2 regions of the Streptomyces sp. NPDC001532 genome follow, and region 2 is predicted to be linked to the other one. Evidence: riboswitches for the same ligand, from Rfam matches in the RefSeq annotation. Region 2 holds a riboswitch; the other holds the start of a gene.
The links. Region 2 has a riboswitch for glycine ahead of gcvP (aminomethyl-transferring glycine dehydrogenase). Riboswitches for the same ligand answer to the same signal wherever they lie in the genome.
Positions count from the first base shown of each region.

Region 1: it holds a riboswitch for glycine, as region 2 does, so the genes downstream of both, gcvT (glycine cleavage system aminomethyltransferase GcvT) here and gcvP (aminomethyl-transferring glycine dehydrogenase) in region 2, are expected to answer to the same signal.

Region 1 is NZ_JBEPAL010000040.1:42,920-52,602, reverse strand. It holds gene glyA (serine hydroxymethyltransferase) at 1-1,073, opposite strand, end outside; gene gcvH (glycine cleavage system protein GcvH) at 1,088-1,465, opposite strand; gene gcvT (glycine cleavage system aminomethyltransferase GcvT) at 1,586-2,704, opposite strand; glycine riboswitch at 2,752-2,863, opposite strand; glycine riboswitch at 2,864-2,963, opposite strand; gene ABT232_RS29675 (AAA family ATPase) at 3,143-3,811, shown strand; gene ABT232_RS29670 (enhanced serine sensitivity protein SseB) at 3,882-4,676, shown strand; gene ABT232_RS29665 (enhanced serine sensitivity protein SseB C-terminal domain-containing protein) at 4,818-5,615, shown strand; gene ABT232_RS29660 (ABC transporter permease) at 5,943-6,950, shown strand; gene ABT232_RS29655 (ABC transporter substrate-binding protein) at 7,021-8,820, shown strand; gene ABT232_RS29650 (ABC transporter permease) at 8,929-9,683, shown strand, end outside.
Region 2 is NZ_JBEPAL010000018.1:4,737-14,419, reverse strand. It holds gene gcvP (aminomethyl-transferring glycine dehydrogenase) at 1-2,543, opposite strand, end outside; glycine riboswitch at 2,722-2,817, opposite strand; gene ABT232_RS18180 (PRC-barrel domain-containing protein) at 2,931-3,302, shown strand; gene ABT232_RS18175 (DNA polymerase IV) at 3,885-5,282, opposite strand; gene ABT232_RS18170 (MerR family transcriptional regulator) at 5,414-6,097, opposite strand; gene ABT232_RS18165 (bifunctional nuclease family protein) at 6,350-6,823, opposite strand; gene ftsR (transcriptional regulator FtsR) at 6,979-7,716, opposite strand; gene ABT232_RS18155 (zinc-ribbon and FHA domain-containing protein) at 7,761-8,723, opposite strand; gene ABT232_RS18150 (DUF881 domain-containing protein) at 8,786-9,619, opposite strand; gene ABT232_RS18145 (small basic family protein) at 9,625-9,683, opposite strand, start outside.

The DNA of each region.
Region 1 (9,683 bases), on a different contig from region 2:
GGCGGGCGCGGGTCGTTCGGGACCGCGTTCCGGTTGACGGTGATGCCGACCTCGTGGAGCCGGTCCTCGGCCTGCCGGCCGTCCAGCTCGGAGTCGCGCAGGTCGACGAGGACGAGGTGGACGTCGGTGCCGCCGGTGAGGACGTTGATCCCGGCTTCGCGGGCGTCCGGCGCGGTCAGCCGGTCGGCGAGGATTTTCGCGCCTTCCACTGTACGGCGCTGGCGCTCCTTGAAGTCCTCCGAGGCGGCGACCTTGAAGGAGACCGCCTTGGCGGCGATCACATGCTCCAGCGGGCCGCCCTGGAAGCCCGGGAAGACCGAGGAGTTCAGCTTCTTGGCGAACTCCTGCCTCGCCAGGATGATGCCGCCGCGCGGGCCGCCCAGCGTCTTGTGGGTGGTGGACGTCACGACGTCCGCGTAGGGCACCGGGTTCGGGTGGAGGCCGGCCGCGACCAGGCCCGCGAAGTGCGCCATGTCGACCCACAGCCGGGCCTCGACCTCGTCGGCGATCCGGCGGAACTCCGCGAAGTCCAGCTGCCGCGGGTACGCCGACCAGCCGGCGATGATCACCTTCGGGCGGTGCTCCTTGGCGAGGCGCTCGACCTCGGCCATGTCGACCAGGCCGGCCTCGTCGACGTGGTACGCGACCACGTCGAACTGCTTGCCGGAGAAGTTCAGCCGCATCCCGTGGGTGAGGTGGCCGCCGTGCGCCAGGTCCAGGCCCAGGATGGTGTCGCCGGGCTGGGCGAGGGCGAAGAGCGCCGCCTGGTTGGCGGAGGCGCCCGAGTGCGGCTGGACGTTGGCGTACTCGGCGCCGAACAGCTCCTTGACCCGGTCGATCGCGATCTGCTCGGCGACGTCGACGTGCTCGCAGCCGCCGTAGTAGCGGCGGCCCGGGTAGCCCTCGGCGTACTTGTTGGTGAGGACCGAGCCCTGCGCCTCCATGACCGCCAGCGGGGCGAAGTTCTCGGAGGCGATCATCTCCAGCGTGGACTGCTGGCGGCGCAGCTCGGCGTCGACCGCGGCGGCGATCTCCGGGTCGAGCTCGTGCAGGGACGTGTTCAGGACAGTCATCGGTGGCGGGCTCCTCAGCCGGCGGTGTGGGCGGCGTACTCGTCGGCGGAGAGCAGGTCGGCCGGCTCCTCCGCGACGCGCACCTTGAACAGCCAGCCGCCCTCGAAGGGGGCGGAGTTCACCAGCGACGGGTCGCTGACGACGTCGTCGTTGATCTCGGTGATCTCACCGGAGACGGGCGAGTACAGGTCGCTGACGGACTTGGTCGACTCCAGCTCGCCGCAGGTCTCGCCCGCGGTCACCGTGGAGCCGACGGCCGGGAGGTCGGCGTAGACGACATCGCCGAGCGCGTTGGCCGCGAACTCGGTGATACCGACCGTCGCGACGCCGTCCTCGGCGGCCGACAGCCACTCGTGCTCCTTGCTGTAGCGCAGCTGCTGGGGGTTGCTCATGGCCTGAATTCTCCTGTACGCGGGGGAGTGGTGATGAAGAGGGGACTGCCGGCGCCATGCCTGAGCAGCGGGAATGTGCCCGGGTTCACACAGGTGCCGGGTGCGGACCGTGCTCGGTGGCTACTTCTGGCGCTTGTAGAAGGGGAGTGCCACGACCTCGTACGGCTCATGGGTGCCCCGGATGTCCACGCCGACCCCGGACGTGCCCGGCGCGGCGTGCGCGGCGTCGACGTACGCCATCGCGATCGGCTTGCCCAGCGTCGGGGAGGGCGCCCCGGAGGTGACCTCGCCGATCACCTCGCCGCCGGCGACCACGGCGTACCCGGCGCGCGGCACCCGGCGGCCCTCGGCGACCAGCCCGACCAGGACCCGCGGCGGGTTCTGCTCGGCGCGCGCGGCGGCCTCGGCGAGCGCCTCGCGGCCCACGAAGTCGCCCTCCTTGTCGAACTTGACCACCCGGCCGAGCCCGGCGTCGAACGGCGTCAGGGAGGTCGACAGCTCGTGCCCGTACAGCGGCATGCCCGCCTCCAGGCGCAGGGTGTCGCGGCAGGACAGCCCGCACGGCACCAGGCCGACGCCCTCGCCCGCCTTGGTCAGCGCCTGCCACAGCTCCACGGCGTGCTCCGGCTTCACGAACAGCTCGAAGCCGTCCTCGCCGGTGTAGCCGGTGCGGGCGATCAGCGCCGGGACGCCGGCGACGGTGCCGGGCAGACCCGCGTAGTACTTCAGACCGTCCAGGTCGGCGTCGGTGAGCGAGGCGAGGATCCCCGGCGACTGCGGTCCCTGCACGGCGATCAGCGCGTACGCGTCCCGGTCGTCGCGCACCTCGGCGTCGAAGCCGGCCGCCCGCTCGGTGAGGGCGTCCAGCACCACCTGGGCGTTGGAGGCGTTCGCGACGACCATGTACTCGGTCTCGGCCAGCCGGTAGACGATCAGGTCGTCCAGGATGCCGCCGTCGGCCCGGCAGATCATCGTGTAGCGGGCGCGGCCCACGCCCACGGAGGCGATGTTGCCGACCAGGGCGTGGTTCAGCAGCCGCGCGGCCTCGGCGCCGGTGACCGTGATCTCGCCCATGTGGGAGAGGTCGAAGAGACCCGCCCTGGTGCGGACGGCGAGGTGCTCGTCGCGCTCGGAGCCGTAGCGCAGCGGCATGTCCCAGCCGGCGAAGTCGGTCATCGTCGCGCCCAGCGAACGATGCAGGGCATCGAGCGCGGTGTGACGGAGTTCGGAACTGCTCATCGGTCGGTCGTCTCCCAGGGCATGAACGCATGACGGGCGAGGAAAGGTCCTCCCCATCTGTCATCGGAACCTGAGAGGTTCGCCGAGACCCCCGCACGGGGTAGGTCACGGCTTGCACCTTGGGTGGAGCCGCGGCAGCGGCTCGCTTTTCAGATGTGCCTCGCCCGCGCGGTAACGGGGCCTGAGAGATTCAAGGGAGGGACTTGCTCCTTCGGCGCCCCGGCGACACGACTGCCGGGAACTCTCCCGCGCGGATTCAAACGGCCGGTATGCAGTTGGCGGGCTCATCATTGCACGCCGCGCCGGATCGTGGCAGGCCGCATCTGTAACCGTGTTGTGGCGCTCCGCGTACGAAAATGCAAGGCATTGCGTATTACCTTCTCTTTACACTCGACGGGGAGGGGAACTCGTGAACCGCCCCAGGGGAGGACGATCACGGTGAAGAGGACCACGGCGTACGCCACCGGCACCGGCTACGCGGTGCCCGGTCAGTTGGCCGCCCCCGCCGGGGAGGCGTGCGCCCCGCTGCCGTCCCCCGTCGTCCGCGACCTGCGCGAGCGCGCCGGCCGCAGCCCGCGCGCACTGCTCTTCGGCCCCCGCGACCTGGTCGTCGTCACCGGCCTGCCCGGCAGCGGCAAGTCCACCCTGATGCGGCGCACCGTCCGCGGCCCGCGCGTCGACTCCCAGGACACCCGCGACCGCTGGGACACCCGGATGCCCCGCTTCCTGCCGTACGCGCTCTACCGGCCGCTGGTCCGCCTCGCGCACTACGCCGGACTGCGCCGCGCCCTGCGCACCGGCGAGGGCGTCGTCGTCCACGACTGCGGCACCCAGGCCTGGGTGCGCGCCTGGCTGGCCCGCGAGGCCCGCCGCCGGGGTGGCGCCCTGCATCTGCTGCTGCTCGACGTCAGCGCCGAGCAGGCCCTGGCCGGCCAGCGCGCCCGCGGCCGCGGCGTCTCGCGGTACGCCTTCCTGCGCCACCGCTCCGCCGCCACCCGCCTGCTGCGCGCCACCCGCCGCGGCGCCCTTCCGCACGGCTGCGGCTCGGCGATCCTCCTGGACCGCGCCGCGGCGGACACCTTGAGCCGGATCGGGTTCACGGGCTGAGGCCGGGCGCGGCGCCGGGTGCGGTTAGCCTGTGCGGTCCAGGCAGTGGTACGAAGCAGGCGGTAGGCAGATGGACTTCCCGGCGGACTTCTCCGCGGACTTCCCGGCACAGGCGCACCCCCAGCCGCACGGCGGCTGGCCCGGCAACGAGCTGGAGGAGGTGCTGTCCGCCGCCCTCGGCGCGGGACCCGCGGCCGGCGGCCGGATCGTCGAGGTGCTGAGCCGCAGCTTCGTCTGGGTTCCGCTGCCCGGCGGCGGCGGTCCGGACAGCGCCGCCCTCGACCTGCCCGCCGTGGAGATCGACGGCCAGGCCTACGTCCCGGTGTTCAGCTCCGAGGAACAGCTCCGCCAGATCGCCGGCGCCCACATGTCGTACACCATCGCCCCCGCCGTCGAGTTCGCCCGCGGCCTGCCCCCGCAGGCGGGCCTCGTGCTGAACCCCGGTGGCGTCGTCGGCATACCCCTGCCGCCGCCCGCCGTCGCCGAGCTCTGCCGGGCCGGCCGCACCCCGCTGGACGGCCCCGCGGCCGGCGGCCGGGTCCGGCTCTTCGAACCGGACTGGCAGGAGGACCCGGTCGACTTCCTCACCGCCGCCTCCGCCGAGTTCGACGCGACCGGCGTCGTCCTGACCGCCCGCCGCTGCCTCGCCGTCGTCGAGACGGCCGACCCGGTGATGTTCGTCGGCGTCGAACTCTCCCAGTGGGAGGGCGACGTCCGCACCGTGCCCCTGGACGCGCTCGGCCGCGCCCTCGGCGGCACCCCGGTGAAATGGCCCGTCAACCTGATCCTCCTGGACGTCGCCGACGACCCGGTGGGCCACTGGATGCGCGAGCGGGTCCGCCCCTTCTACACCCGGGGGCACTAGCGGGACCCCTGGGGCTCGGGGAACCGCGCGGGCAAGCACCCGCGGCCCGTACCCCGACACGACACAACCCCGGAGTCAGCAGGCACCCTTAAGCTAGGGTCACGGCTCGAATCAGGGTGTTGTACGAAGGGGCGGTAAACAGTGAGCGCGAGCGGCACCGCCGCGGCCGGCCAGGTCGAGCACATGCTGCGCCAGGTCACCCCCGGACGCTACGACGCCTACGAGGCACTGCTGCGCGCCCTCGCCACCCCGTCCTCCGGCCAGGTCTGGATGCTGCTGTGGCACGGCCAGGCCGGCAGCCCCGACGCGCAGTACGGGAACATGGAGGTCGACGGCCACGGCTACGCCCCCTGTGTCACCTCCGCCCAGGAGCTCTCCGCCAGCGGCTGGAACCGCTCGTACGAGGTCGTCGACGGCGTCGACGTGGCCCGCACCCTCTACCCGGACCACTACGGCCTCTGGCTGAACCCGCACGCCCCCGGCGGAGGCGTCGGCGTCCCCTGGCCCGACCTGCGGCGGATCGCCACCGGCCTGGACCGCCAGCCCGCCGGCCCGCTCCGGCTCGCCGAGCCGACCATCGAGATCCCCGCGTTCTACGCCCTGCTCACCCAGAACGCCCACCGCACCCCGGCCGTCCGCTCGTTGCGCCGCGCCTGGGTGCAGCCCGCGCTGGGCGCGCCGTACCTCGCCATCGGGCTGGACGTGTACGACACCTCCCCGGCGACCGTGGACTCGGTGCGCGCGATGATGCAGCAGTCCATCGGCGCCGTACCGGACGGGCTGCCGGTGTCGACGGTGGCGATGTCCGACGCCTACGACCCGGTCGCGATGTGGCTGCGCGCCCACGCCCGCCCGTTCTACGACCGCGAGGCGCACGCCGCGCCGGCCCCGTCCCCCGCGTCGGGCTACGGCTACCCGCCGGTGCCGGGCCGGTACTGACCGGGCGTCCGGACCGTGGTCAGCTCCGGACCGACGGCGCCTCTGCGCGCGTAGAAGTGGGGTGGAAGCAACCACCCTGTCCCAGTTGCCCCAACTCGTCCGTGTCCGGGTCCCGTTACGTGCTGTTCGGATAACGGAACACCCCAGACAGCATCACGGTTACGCATCCATTCACCGTCAAGTCTGGCAACAGATCGCCAAAGCGTTGAAGACTCCCCAGCCAGGGGGGTTCGCCCGGGTGTTCGCCCCCGTGTACGACGGACTGATCACGCCGCTACAGCGGCAAGTGCGGGCCGGCTACCGCCGGTTGAGAGGGGTCCCTGCCAGATGACGGCACCATTGCACGAGCCGACCGCGGAAGCGGCTCCGAGTGCGGCCGAGGAAGCGGCGTCGGTCAGCGGCGGCGCGAAGGCCGTACAGGGGCGCTCCCTGGGGCGGATCGCCTGGGAGCGGCTCAAGCGCGACAAACTGGCCCTGGCGGGCGGCATCGTGGTGCTCTTCCTGATCCTGGTCGCGGTTCTCGCGCCGGCGATCACCGGTCTGGTCGGGCAGGATCCCGAGGCCCACCACGAGGACCTCATCGACCCGCTGTTCGGCACGCCGATCGGATCCCTCGGCGGGATCAGCGGCGAGCACTGGCTGGGCATCGAGCCGGTCAACGGCCGCGACATCTTCGCCCGCATCGTCTACGGCGCCCGGATCTCGCTGCTCGTCGGCTTCCTGTCGGCGATCGTCGCCGTCGTCCTCGGCACCGTGCTGGGCATCCTCGCCGGCTTCTTCGGCGGCTGGGTCGACACCGTCATCAGCCGGGTGATGGACGGTCTGCTCGCCTTCCCGCAGCTGCTGTTCATCATCGCGCTGGTCTCCGTCATGCCGAACGAGATGCTGGGGCTGACCGGCACCGGCGTCCGGCTGTTCGTGATGATCCTGGTCATCGGCTTCTTCGGCTGGCCCTACATCGGACGTGTGGTGCGCGGCCAGACGCTCTCGCTGCGTGAGCGCGAGTACGTCGAGGCGGCCCGCTCGCTGGGCGCCGGGCGGTTCTACATCCTGTTCAAGGAACTGCTGCCCAACCTGGTCGCGCCGATCATCGTGTACACGACGATGATGATCCCCACCAACATCCTCACCGAGGCGGCACTCAGCTTCCTGGGCGTGGGCGTCAAGCCGCCCACGGCCTCCTGGGGGCAGATGCTTTCGAGCGCGCTCGACTACTACGAATCGGATCCCATGTACATGGTGATCCCGGGCGTGGCGATCTTCATCACCGTTCTTGCCTTCAACCTCTTCGGCGACGGCGTGCGTGACGCGCTGGACCCGAAGGGCTCCCGCTGAACTGCCGTACCGCAAGCGACCCGTGGCGCAACGCACGGGGTCTCTCATCAAATCCGGAGGATCCGAGATCGTGACTACCCAACGCACCTCAGGGCGGCGCAAGCAGGCCATGGCCGCTGCCGCCGTGGTCGCGGCGCTGCTGACCACGGCGGCGTGCGGCGGCGACGGCGGGGGCAACGGCGACAAGGGCTCGAAGAACGGCGCGGCCGGCTTCGACGCCGCGAACAACAAGGTCGCCCAGGCCTCCGCCGCCAAGAAGGGCGGCACGCTGAAGTTCGCCAGCGCCCAGGACGCCGACTCGTGGGACACCACGCGCGGCTACTACGGCTTCATGTGGAACTTCTCGCGCTACTACAGCCGTCAGCTCGTCACGAACAAGACGGAGCCGGGCAAGGCGGGCGCCGAGCTCACGCCGGACCTCGCCACCGGTCTCGCCAAGGTCTCGGACGACGGCAAGACCTACACGTACACCCTGCGTGACGGCGTCACCTGGGAGGACGGCAAGCCGATCACGTCCAAGGACGTCAAGTACGGCATCGAGCGCGTCTGGGCGCAGGACGTGCTGTCCGGCGGTCCGACGTACCTGAAGGAGGTGCTCGACCCCAAGGGCGAGTACCAGGGTCCGTACAAGGACAAGTCGGCGGACAAGCTCGGCCTGAAGGCGATCGAGACGCCGGACGACAAGACCGTCGTCTTCAAGCTCCCGAAGGCCAACTCGGACTTCGAGGAGATGCTGGCGCTGATCTCCGCCTCCCCGGTCCGCCAGGACAAGGACACCAAGTCCAAGTACGCCCTGCACCCGTTCTCCTCGGGCCCGTACAAGTTCGAGTCCTACAACCCGGGCAAGGACCTCACGCTGGTCCGCAACACCGAGTGGAAGCAGGCCTCGGACCCGATCCGCAAGGCGTACCCGGACAAGATCACGATCAAGTTCTTCTCCAACGCCAACGACCTGGACGCCCGCCTGATCGCCGGCGACTACGACCTGGACCTCGCCCAGACCAGCCTCTCCCCGCAGGGCCGTTCCACCGCCCTGAAGGAGCACAAGGCCAACCTGGACAACCCGGTCTCCGGCTACATCCGTTACGCGGCCCTCGCGCAGAACGTGAAGCCGTTCGACAACATCCACTGCCGCAAGGCGGTGCTCTACGGGGCCGACCACGTGTCCCTGCAGACCGCGCGCGGCGGCCCCGTCGCCGGCGGTGACATCGGCACCAACATGCTCCCGCCCGGCATCCCCGGCGGTGAGGGCCAGAAGTACGACCCGTACGAGATGGCCGGTGCCAACAAGAGCGGCAACGTCGCCAAGGCCAAGGAAGAGCTGAAGGCCTGCGGCAAGCCGAACGGCTTCAAGACCACCATCGCGGTCCGCAACAACAAGCCGGTCGAGGTCGCCACCGCCGAGTCGCTCCAGGCGTCGCTGAAGAAGGTCGGCATCGACGTCGAGATCGACCAGTACGACGGTGCGCAGAACTCCAGCGTCGTCGGCAGCCCTTCGAACGTGAAGAAGAAGGGCTACGGCATCATCATCATGGGCTGGGGCGCGGACTTCCCGTCCGTCCAGGGCTTCGGTCTGCCGCTGTGGCACAGCAAGTACATCCTCGAGAGCGCCAACAACAACTACGCGCTGATCAAGGACAAGGCCATCGACGGTCTGTTCGACGACTACGTCAACACGCTGGACGACGCCGAGAAGGTCCAGATCGCCACGGAGATCAACCACAAGGTGATGGACGGCGCCTACTACCTGCCGTTCGTCTTCGAGCGGTTCCTGAACTGGCGCTCGGACCGACTGGCGAACGTGTACACCACCGACGCGTACAGCGGTCAGTACGACTTCGTCAACCTCGGCCTGAAGAACACGAAGTAACCGGCACACCCGCCGTACGGCACGAAAGGCAGGTGAAGGCCGGCGCGGCGTGACCGCGGGCCGCCGGAAGACCTCCGGCGGCCCGCGGAGCGCGGCGGGCCGTTAGCTGTGCTCGCTTACCTCATCAGGCGGTTGTTCGCCGCCGCAGTGATGCTCGTCGTCATCGTCATGGTGGTCTTCAGCATCTTCTTCCTCATCCCCAAGTGGGCCGGCGTCGATGTCGCCCTGAGCTTCGTGGGCAAGCAGGCCGACCCCGCCGCCGTCGAGGCCGTGCGGACGAAGCTGGGCCTGGGGGAGCCCATCTACGTTCAGGTGTGGGAGTTCTTCAAGGGCATCTTCACGGGCCGCACCTACGCGGCCGGCGGCGATGTCACGCACTGCTCCGCGCCGTGCTTCGGCTACTCCTTCCGTACCGAGCAGGCCGTCTGGCCGGTGCTGACCGACCGTCTCCCGGTGACCCTGGGACTGGCGCTCGGTGCCGCCGTGCTGTGGCTGCTCCTGGGTGTCTCGGCCGGTGTGCTCTCCGCCCTCAAGCGGGGCAGCCTCTGGGACCGCGGCGCGATGATCGTCGCCCTGAGCGGCGTCTCGCTGCCCATCTACTTCACCGCGATGCTCGCCCTGGCGATCTTCGACTACGGGCTCGGCTGGCTCCAGGGTGAGTTCGTCCCCCTGTCGGACAGCTTCGGCGGCTGGTTCCAGAGCATGCTGCTGCCCTGGGTGACCCTGGCCTTCCTGTACGCGGCGATGTACGCCCGGATCACCCGCGCCACGATGCTGGAGATCATGGGCGAGGACTACATCCGCACCGCCCGTGCCAAGGGTCTGACCGAGAAGGTCGTCATCGGCAAGCACGCCATGCGCTC
Region 2 (9,683 bases):
ATCGTCGGCGCGTGGAAGCCGTAGTCGATCAGCCGCTTGGCGACGTCGTCGACGCTCACGCCGGTCGCCTTGGTGAGCGGGCGCAGATCGATGATGCACTCGTGCGCGACCAGCCCGCCGGGGCCGGTGTAGAGCACGGGGTAGTGCGGCTCCAGGCGCTTGGCGATGTAGTTGGCGCTGAGCACCGCCACCTGCGTGGCCCGCTTCAGCCCCTCGCCGCCCATCAGCCGGACGTACGCCCACGAGATCGGCAGGATGCCCGCGGAGCCCCAGGGCGCGGCCGAGATGGGGCCGACGCCCGTCTCCGGACCGGCCGCCGGCTGGAGCGGGTGGTTCGGCAGGTACGGCGCCAGGTGCTCGCGCACGGCCACCGGGCCGACGCCGGGACCGCCACCGCCGTGCGGGATGCAGAACGTCTTGTGCAGGTTCAGGTGCGAGACGTCACCGCCGAAGTGACCCGGCTTGGCCAGGCCGACCAGCGCGTTGAGGTTGGCGCCGTCCACGTACACCTGACCGCCGGCCTCGTGGACCTGCGCGCAGATGTCGGAGACGTGCTCCTCGAACACACCGTGCGTCGACGGGTAGGTGATCATCAGCACCGACAGCTCGTCGCGGTACTGCTCGATCTTCGCCCGCAGGTCGTCGACGTCGATCTCGCCGTCCTCGGCGGTCTTCACCACGACGACCTTCATCCCGGCCATCACGGCGCTGGCGGCGTTGGTGCCGTGCGCGGAGGACGGGATCAGACACACGGTCCGCTGCTCGTCGCCGTTGGCCCGGTGGTAGCCGCGCACGGCCAGCAGACCGGCCAGCTCGCCCTGCGATCCGGCGTTCGGCTGGAGCGACACCTTGTCGTAGCCGGTGACCTCGGCGAGACGTTCCTCCAGCTCGCGGATGAGCGTGAGGTAGCCCTGCGCCTGCTCCTCGGGCGCGAACGGGTGCAGCTGCCCGAACTCCGGCCAGGTGACCGGCTCCATCTCGGTGGTCGCGTTGAGCTTCATGGTGCAGGAGCCCAGCGGGATCATGCCGCGGTCCAGCGCGTAGTCCCGGTCGGCGAGCCGACGCAGGTAGCGCAGCATCGCGGTCTCGGAGCGGTACTGCTGGAAGACCGGGTGGGTGAGGAAGTCGTCGGTGCGCAGCAGGGCGTCCGGCAGGGCGTCCTCGGTGGTCGCGTCCAGCGCGTCGATGGTGCCCTCGACGCCGAAGGCGTTCCACACCGCGGCCAGCTGGGCCCGCGAGGTGGTCTCGTCGCAGGCGATCGACACCTGGTCGGCGTCGACGAGCCGCAGGTTGACGCCGTTCACCCGGGCGGCGGCCACGATCTCGGCGGCCCGGCCCGGCACCCGCACGGTCAGGGTGTCGAAGAAGGCGCCGTGGACGATCTCGGCCCCGCCCTTCGCCAGGCCCGCGGCCAGGATCGACGCGTACCGGTGGGTGCGCCGCGCGATGCCCCGCAGCCCCTCGGGGCCGTGGTAGACGGCGTACATACCGGCCATCACCGCGAGCAGCACCTGCGCGGTGCAGATGTTGCTGGTCGCCTTCTCACGGCGGATGTGCTGCTCGCGGGTCTGCAGCGCCAGCCGGTACGCCTTGTTCCCGTCGGCGTCCACGGACACACCCACGAGCCGCCCGGGCAGGCTGCGGGCCATCTTCTCCTGGACGGCCATGTAGCCGGCGTGCGGCCCGCCGAAGCCCATCGGCACACCGAAGCGCTGCGTGGTCCCGACGGCGATGTCGGCACCCAGCTCACCGGGCGACTTCAGCAGCGTCAGCGCGAGCAGGTCGGCGGCGACGGTGACGAGCGCGCCCCGCTCGTGGGCCTGGTCGATGAGCGGCTTGATGTCCCGTACGGCACCGGAGGCGCCGGGGTACTGGACGAGCACGCCGTTGATCTCCCGCCCGTCCAGCTCGGCCGGGATGCCCTCGTCGAGGTCGGCGACGACGACCTCGACGCCGGTCGGCTCGGCGCGGGTCTGGATCACGGCGATGGTCTGCGGCAGCGCGTCCGCGTCGACCAGGAACAGGCCCTTCTTGTTCTTGCCCATGCGCCGGGACAGCGCCATCGCCTCGGCCGCGGCCGTGCCCTCGTCGAGCAGCGAGGCGCCGGAGGTCGGCAGGCCGGTGAGGTCGGCGACCACGGTCTGGAAGTTCAGCAGCGCCTCCAGGCGCCCCTGGGAGATCTCGGGCTGGTACGGCGTGTAGGCCGTGTACCAGGCCGGGTTCTCCATCACATTGCGCAGGATCACGGGCGGCGTGAAGGTGCCGTAGTACCCGAGTCCGATCATGGAGTCGAGGACCTGGTTGCGGTCGGCCAGCCCTCGCAGCTCGGCCAGCACCTCGGCCTCGGTCCGCGCACCCGGCAGGTCCAGGGCGTCGGCGTTCTTGATCACATCCGGGACCGCGGCGGCGGTGAGCTCGTCCAGCGAGCCGTAACCGACCTGCGCGAGCATCTTCGCCCGAGCCTCGTGGTCGGGTCCGATGTGGCGCTGCTCGAACGGTGTGCCCTGTTCGAGCTCGGAGAGCGGAATGCGATGCTCGGTCATTGCGGAGGCCTCCTGGTCTGACGCGACCTGCGAGGGGCACCACGGCGCGGGTGCCCGGACGGCCTCCCCCTCTGTCATCTCAACCTGAGAGTTTCACCGGACCCGCCCTAGGGGGATCCGGCTTTCACCGTCGGTGAGAGCGGAAGCCGTCGACACCCGCCCTGCTTTCCAGAGTGACCTCGTCCGTGCGGTACATGGGCCTGAGAGATTCCGGGGAGGATTTGCTCCTTCGGCGCCTCCGGTGATCTCCGGAGGACTCTCCCGCACGGGGTCAGCAGCCGTTGTCAGCCTACCAGCGAGGTCAACGCCCAGGCGTTCGAGTGGCCGGGTTCACCATTGTGCTCTTTCGTAGTGCTTACGGATGAGTTGCGACGACGTGGAGGGCCCGTGCTGACCGATATCGATCCGCGCAACCTGATCGGCCGCAAGGCGTTCGACCGCAACGGCACCAAGATCGGCACCATCGACGAGGTCTATCTCGACGACGCGACCGGCGTGCCGGAGTGGGCCGCCATACGGACCGGCCTGTTCAGCAGGGATGCCTTCGTCCCGCTGGAACCCAGCGAAATGATCGAGGGCAGCCTCCACGTGCCTTTCGACCGCGCCCTGATCAAGGACGCCCCGGACTTCGGCGTGGGCCGTCATCTCTCCCCGGAGCAGGAACTGCAGCTCTACCACCACTACGGTCTGGACATCGCGGCCCCACCCGCCCTGCCGGACCACGATTTCGGCAAGCTGGCGGGCACGGACGAGCCCTGACCCGACCGAAGGAGAGCCACCAGCCCGGCCGAGCCGCGCACCCCGACTTCACCCACCCAGCCCGCTCGGCCTCCCCAGTCCCTCAGCAATGCACACCCGGCACCGCCTGCCTCACCACGCTCAGGCCTCAGCAGCCCCAGCGACAACGGCTCCGCCGACTCCAACACCGAATCGCCCACCCGAAACGTCCGCACCGACCCGGCCCGGAGGGCACCGAGAACCGCACAGGCGCACCCTCCCCGGCCGTACCCCTACTCGGCCCGGCCGAGCCGCACACCCCGACTTCACCCACTCACTCCCGGCACCACCGTCGCGCCGCCCCCGGCACCACCTCACCTCGCTCGATCCTCACCGGCACCAGCGACAACGGCTCCGCCGACTCCAGCACCGAATCGCCCACCCGGAACGTCCGCATCCGACCCGACCCGCCCCGGCCCGGACGAGGCCGCCGAGCACCGCACAGGCACCCTCCCCGGCCCACTGCCCCGCACCCCGCCGTCCCCCTACTCAGCCCCACCGAGCCGCACACCCCGACCGCACCCACCCAGCCCGCTCGACCACGCTCCACAGCCGCTTAGCCACTCACTCACGCACTCCCGGCACCACCCTCGCGCCGTCCCCCGGCACCACACCACCCCGCTCAGGCCTCACCGGCACCAGCGGCAACGGCTCCGCCGGCTCCAGCGCCGGATCGTCCACCCGGAACGTCCGCACCCGCCCCGGCTCCGACCAGGGCGTCTCGAACCGCACGGTCACCCTCCCGAGCCCGCTGCCCTGCACCCAGCCGTGCCCGTACTCGGCGTGCCGCACATCGTGCCCCGCCGACCAGCGCCGCTCGACCGGCTCCACCTCCCCGGGCGCGTGCTCCTCGGCCGCCGCCTCCTCCGCGGGCCCATCCTCCCGTTCCCCCGCGGCCTGGGCGAACAGGTCTTCCTGCGTGTAGTCCGCGAGTCCGCTGACGCCGACCCCGAGCAGCCGGACGCCGCCCGTCGTGTCCACGGCCTCCAGCAGCCGCGCCGCGGCCTCACGGACCACCGCCGGGTCGTCCGTGGGCCCGCGCAGCGTCTCGGAGCGCGTCAGCGTCGAGAAGTCGTATCGGCGCACCTTCAGCACGATGGTCCGCCCGGACAGCCCCGCCCCCCGCAGCCGCCGCACGCACCGGTCCGCGAGCCGCTGCACCTCGAGCCCCACCCGGAGCCGGTCGTGGATGTCCACGTCGTAGGTGTCCTCGACCGACACCGACTTCGTCTCGCGCTCGGCGACCACCGGCCGCTCGTCCCGCGCCAGCGCCATCGCGTACAGGGCATGCCCATGCGCCTTGCCCACCAGGCGCACCAGCTCGTCCTCACCCGCCTCGGCGAGCTCCTCGACCGTGGTGATCCCGGCCCGCCGCAGATGGTCTCCCGTCGCCGGCCCCACCCCCGGCAGCGTCCGCACCGACATCGGCCCGAGCAGTGCCCGCTCCGTTCCCGGTTCGATCACGAGCAGCCCGTCCGGCTTGGCCTCCTCCGAGGCGATCTTCGCGAGCATCTTGGAGGCGGCCAGCCCGACCGACCCGGTCAACCCGGTGACCTCCCGGATGTCCGCGCGCAGCTTCGTCCCCGCCAGCCGCGCCGACATCTCGTCCCAGGCCGCTCCCCCGGCCTCCAGATCCACGAAAGCCTCATCGAGACTCAGCGGCTCCACCAGCGGCGACAGCGACCGCAGCAGCGCCATCACCTGCTCGCTGATCGACCGGTAGAACCCGAAGCGCGGCACCAGATACGCGGCGTTCGGCGCCAGCCGCCGCGCCTGCCCCATCGGCATCGCCGAATGCACCCCGAAGACCCGGGCCTCGTAGGACGCGGTGGCGACCACTCCGCGCGGTCCCAGCCCGCCCACGACGACGGCCTTCCCGCGCAGGCTCGGCTTCGACGCCTGCTCCACCGAGGCGAAGAAGGCATCCATGTCGAGATGCAGGATCGTGGGCGCGGTTCTCACATCTCCGATGCTGCACCACGCCACTGACAATGCGGCGGTACACCGCTGACCCACCGCACGCCGGGGCCCTCACCAGGCCTCTCGCGCCCCGTGCAGCGCGTCCCGGACCCGCGTGGGGCTCCGGCGGCCCCTCAGACCGCCCGGTTGCGACGCCGGGCCAGTTCGTCGGCCGGGTTGTGCCCGACCAGCGTCTCTCCGGTGTCGATGCGCTCCCCGTGCAGCTGCGACAAGGCGCTCTCGACGTCCCGCCACACGACGCCGACCGCGATCCCGAAGATCCCCTGCCCGCCCTGGAGCAGCGCGTGGACCTCGTCGGGCGAGGTGCACTCGTACACCGTCGCACCGTCGCTCATCAGGGTCATACGCTCGAGATCACGGAAACCGCGTTCTCTGAGATGCTGCACGGCGGTGCGAATGTTCTGGAGCGACACCCCCGTGTCGAGAAACCGCTTCACGATCTTCAGGACCACGACGTCCCGGAAGCTGTACAGCCGCTGGGTCCCCGACCCGTAGGCGGGTCGTACGCTCGGCTCGACCAGTCCGGTGCGCGCCCAGTAGTCCAGTTGCCGATAGGTGATTCCGGCGGCCGCACAGGCCGTCGGACCTCGGTAGCCGACCTCCTCGGGCTCCTCGGACGCCGCGCCCTCACCGCCGGGCACCACCGTGGGCCGCTGGGGAACGCGGTCGGTCGCCCTGCCGGGTTGCGGATACCCCCTGCCCGACCGCAGCTGAGAACCGGGGGGAGGGTACGGACCGCTCTCCCCGAGACTGCGTCCGGGGGCACCCCCAGCCGTACCGTCGCCGCTGCTTCTCACGCCGACCTCCGTCCTTGACCTGCCTTCTCGACGGTAGGCAGTCACCAAGGGTGCGTCAACGATCGCCACACTCGGCACGCCGAGTGATAATCACCCTAGGAGTGGTTTCCCGCACCCCACCGCGGGGAAAGGCTAGCCGAATGCTCTCGGCCGGAGCCGCAGGACGCTCTCACTCGCCGCTGGCAATTGCCGACGTCGGCACAGGGCGGAGTGCGGCCCGGCCGACCGAAAGTCCGCCGGGCCGCCCCCATTTCACTGGCTGCTGCTGCCGAAGTCCTCGGGCGAGATCTGGTCCAGGAACTCGCGGAATTTCTCCACCTCGTCCTCCTGCTCGTCCGGGATCGCGATACCGGCGTCGTCGAGCACCCCGTCACTGCCGTAGATCGGCGTTCCGGTGCGCAGGGCCAGCGCTATGGCATCGGATGGGCGGGCGCTCACCTCGACGCCGCTGGCGAACACCAGCTCGGCATAGAAGACGCCCTCACGCAGATCGGTGATGCGCACTTCGGTGAGCTCCTGGCCGACGGCCTCCAGCACGTCCTTGAACAGGTCGTGGGTCAGCGGTCGTGCGGGGGCCATGCCCTGCTGGGCGAAGGCGATCGCCGTCGCCTCCCCCGGCCCGATCCAGATGGGGAGGTAGCGGTCGCCTCCCACTTCACGCAGGAGCACGATCGGTTGGTTGGAGGGCATCTCGACCCGGACACCTACGACATCGAGCTCGTTCACACAGCAACCCTAGGCCGTGCTCGGGATGTTTGGGTAGTCGGGCCGGTATCAGGCTCCCGATCCGGCCGTCCGAGCCTCCCGGCACATCCGCCCGTAGGCCCCTGTCGCCTCCCGCGACAGCGCCCGATCCATCCCACCGCGCGGTGCGCCCCAGGTCAGGGCAGCCGCACTCCGAGCGCGATCTGCACCAAGGCCGCGTGCAGCTTCACCGCGAGCCCCGCCAGCTCCTTCGTGCGGGCCTCCGCGAGCGTCCTGGTCTGCGGATTGCGGTGACGCTTCAGCGGGGCCACCACCTGGTCCACCAGCCCGGCCTCACGGTCGGCGGCGGCCTTCATCGACCGCAGATGCCGCGGCTCGATCCCGAACCGCCCCAGTTCGGCCACCAGCCCGGCCACGGTGACCGTCTCGGCGTCGTACACGCCCTCCGCCAGCGCCGTGATCAGCCCGTACGACTCCCACTCGGCCAGTTGCCGGTCGTCGATCCCGGCGGCGGCGAGCAACTCCGCCCGCCCGATCCTCGCCGCCGTGGGCGCCTCGGCCGGCTCCGGTCCCGCTTCCCCGTCGCGCTGCCGGCCGACCGTGGGCAGGCGTACCTCCTCGCCGCGCTCCACCGCGTCCAGGTGCTCACGAATCACCTTGAGCGGCAGATAGTGGTCCCGCTGCATCCTCAGGACATGGCCGAGACGCTCGACGTCACCGGGGCTGAACTTGCGATACCCCGAGGGGGTCCGCTGCGGCTCGATCAGCCCCTCCGACTCCAGGAAACGGATCTTGGAGATGGTGACTTCGGGGAACTCCTCGCGCAGCGTGTTCAGCACCGTGCCGATGCTCATCAGCCCACTGTCCGCGGCGGCGGTACCGCTCCCGGCACCGCCGCTCGGTGTTTGAAGCATGGACCTTCCCTGGGGTTTCCCCCCGGACTGCGTCTGGGGGAGGGTCAGATGCCCTGCCGGCTCGCGTAGAAGACCAGCCGGTACTTGCCGATCTGCACCTCGTCACCGTTGGACAGGGCGACCTGGTCGATCCGCTCGCGGTTGACGTACGTGCCGTTGAGGCTGCCCACGTCGGCCACCGTGAACGACCCGTCCGGGCTGCGCCGGAACTCCACGTGCCGCCTGGAGACCGTCACGTCGTCCAGGAAGATGTCGCTCTGCGGGTGCCGCCCGGCCGTGGTCAGGTCGCTGTCCAGCAGGAAGCGACTGCCCGAGTTCGGCCCCCGGCGCACCACCAGCAGCGCGGAGCCCAGCGGCAGCGCGTCGACGGCGGCCTGCGCCTCCGGGGAGAGGGTGGGCATCGGCGTCTGGCCGGTGGCCTCGGCGTCGTAGGCCTCCAGACCGCTGATCGAGATTGTGGAGGTCGTCTCCGACGGACGCTCCGGCGTCGCGCCCGCCCGCAGCGGCGCGCCACAGTTGGAACAGAAGCGGCTGCTCTCCGCGTTGCGGTTACCGCACCTCGTACACACCAGGACCGACATGGACGGATCCTCCTGCCGCGGCTGCCCCGCCGGGGCATTGGACGCGTACGGACCAGAGGAGAACCCTCCACCCGTACTTGAGGTTGACGGTTGCCCGAAACCTATGCCGCCGGACTGGGCAGGGTCAACAGACGGCGCGCCCTGACCTCCCGAAATGTCACCGCCCGGACCAGCCACCTGGTCCCGGAACAGCGGGCGCTGGCCCTCCGCGTCAGGCTGCGCGCGATGCCGAGCGGTCGCGTTGCTGTCGCTACCCTCTCGCGCGCTCTTGCCGAACAACTTCGCAAACAACTTCACGGGCGATTCCCCTTGACCGAAACAGACCCGCCCGTGGGGCAGGACGAACCCTGATTGCACACACTGGCCGAGCCGGACATCCTCACAACGTCCGTGTCCACCAGACAGTTTCCACCACGCACCACCCAATCGGTGCGGCGACCCCCCCGCAACCTCATGCCCTCGCCGGACGGTCGGCATGCACCGCCGGTTCACTGGGAGGACGACCGAGCGTAGTCAGGTCGCTCCGCGGCTCGCAAGGCGTCCACGACGATCTTGCTCGACCGCTGCACCGTCACGGTGGCCTGCTCCTTCTCCAGCGTCTGCACCACGCCTCCAGGGATGTTGAGGGCCGGTTCGAGGTCCTGCGGCTTGCCGATGACCTTGAAACGATAGGGCGCGTTGATCTTGTTCCCGTCGACACTCACGCTTTTGCCGGAATCCGTCAGGAAGGTGCTCGCGACCACCCGCACGCCGTTCACCTGGATCGCCTCCGCGCCGGCGGCGCGCAGCTCCTGGATCGCGTCGAGCAGCATGTCCGATTCGACCGTTCCCTTCGTGTCCTCGATGGTGATGGTGATGCCGGGGCCCTCCGCCGCCACGGTGCCCGCGAGGATGCCCAGTTGCCGTTCCTTCTCGATCGTCTGCCTGCGGGCCTCCTCGGCCTGGTTCGAGCTGTTCTCCAGCTCGTCCCGCTGCTCCTCGAGCCCTCGCTTCTCGTCTTCAAGACGCTGAGTACGGTCGTCGAGTTCATCGAGGATGCGGACCAGATCCTCCTGGCGCGCTCCGCGCAGAGCACTGTCACCGTCGCTGTTCGAGGCGACCTGGACGGCCAGACCGAAGCCCAGCCCGAACAGCAGCAGGGCCACGATGAGTTGGGCCCGCGTGACGCGCGGCGGCCACAGCCCCTTCACCAGCCGCTGCCGGCCGGTCAGTCCGGGCTCGGCCGTCGGCCGGGGTGCTTCGGCCTGCGGCGCCGCCGCCGGCGCCTCCTCGGGCAGTTCCTTGCGCAGCCGGTTCTCGCCCGTCTCGTCCTGGGTGCTCATCGGCCTCACGCCCGGAACACGTGCCGGCGGATCGCCGCGGCGTTGGAGAAGATACGGATGCCGA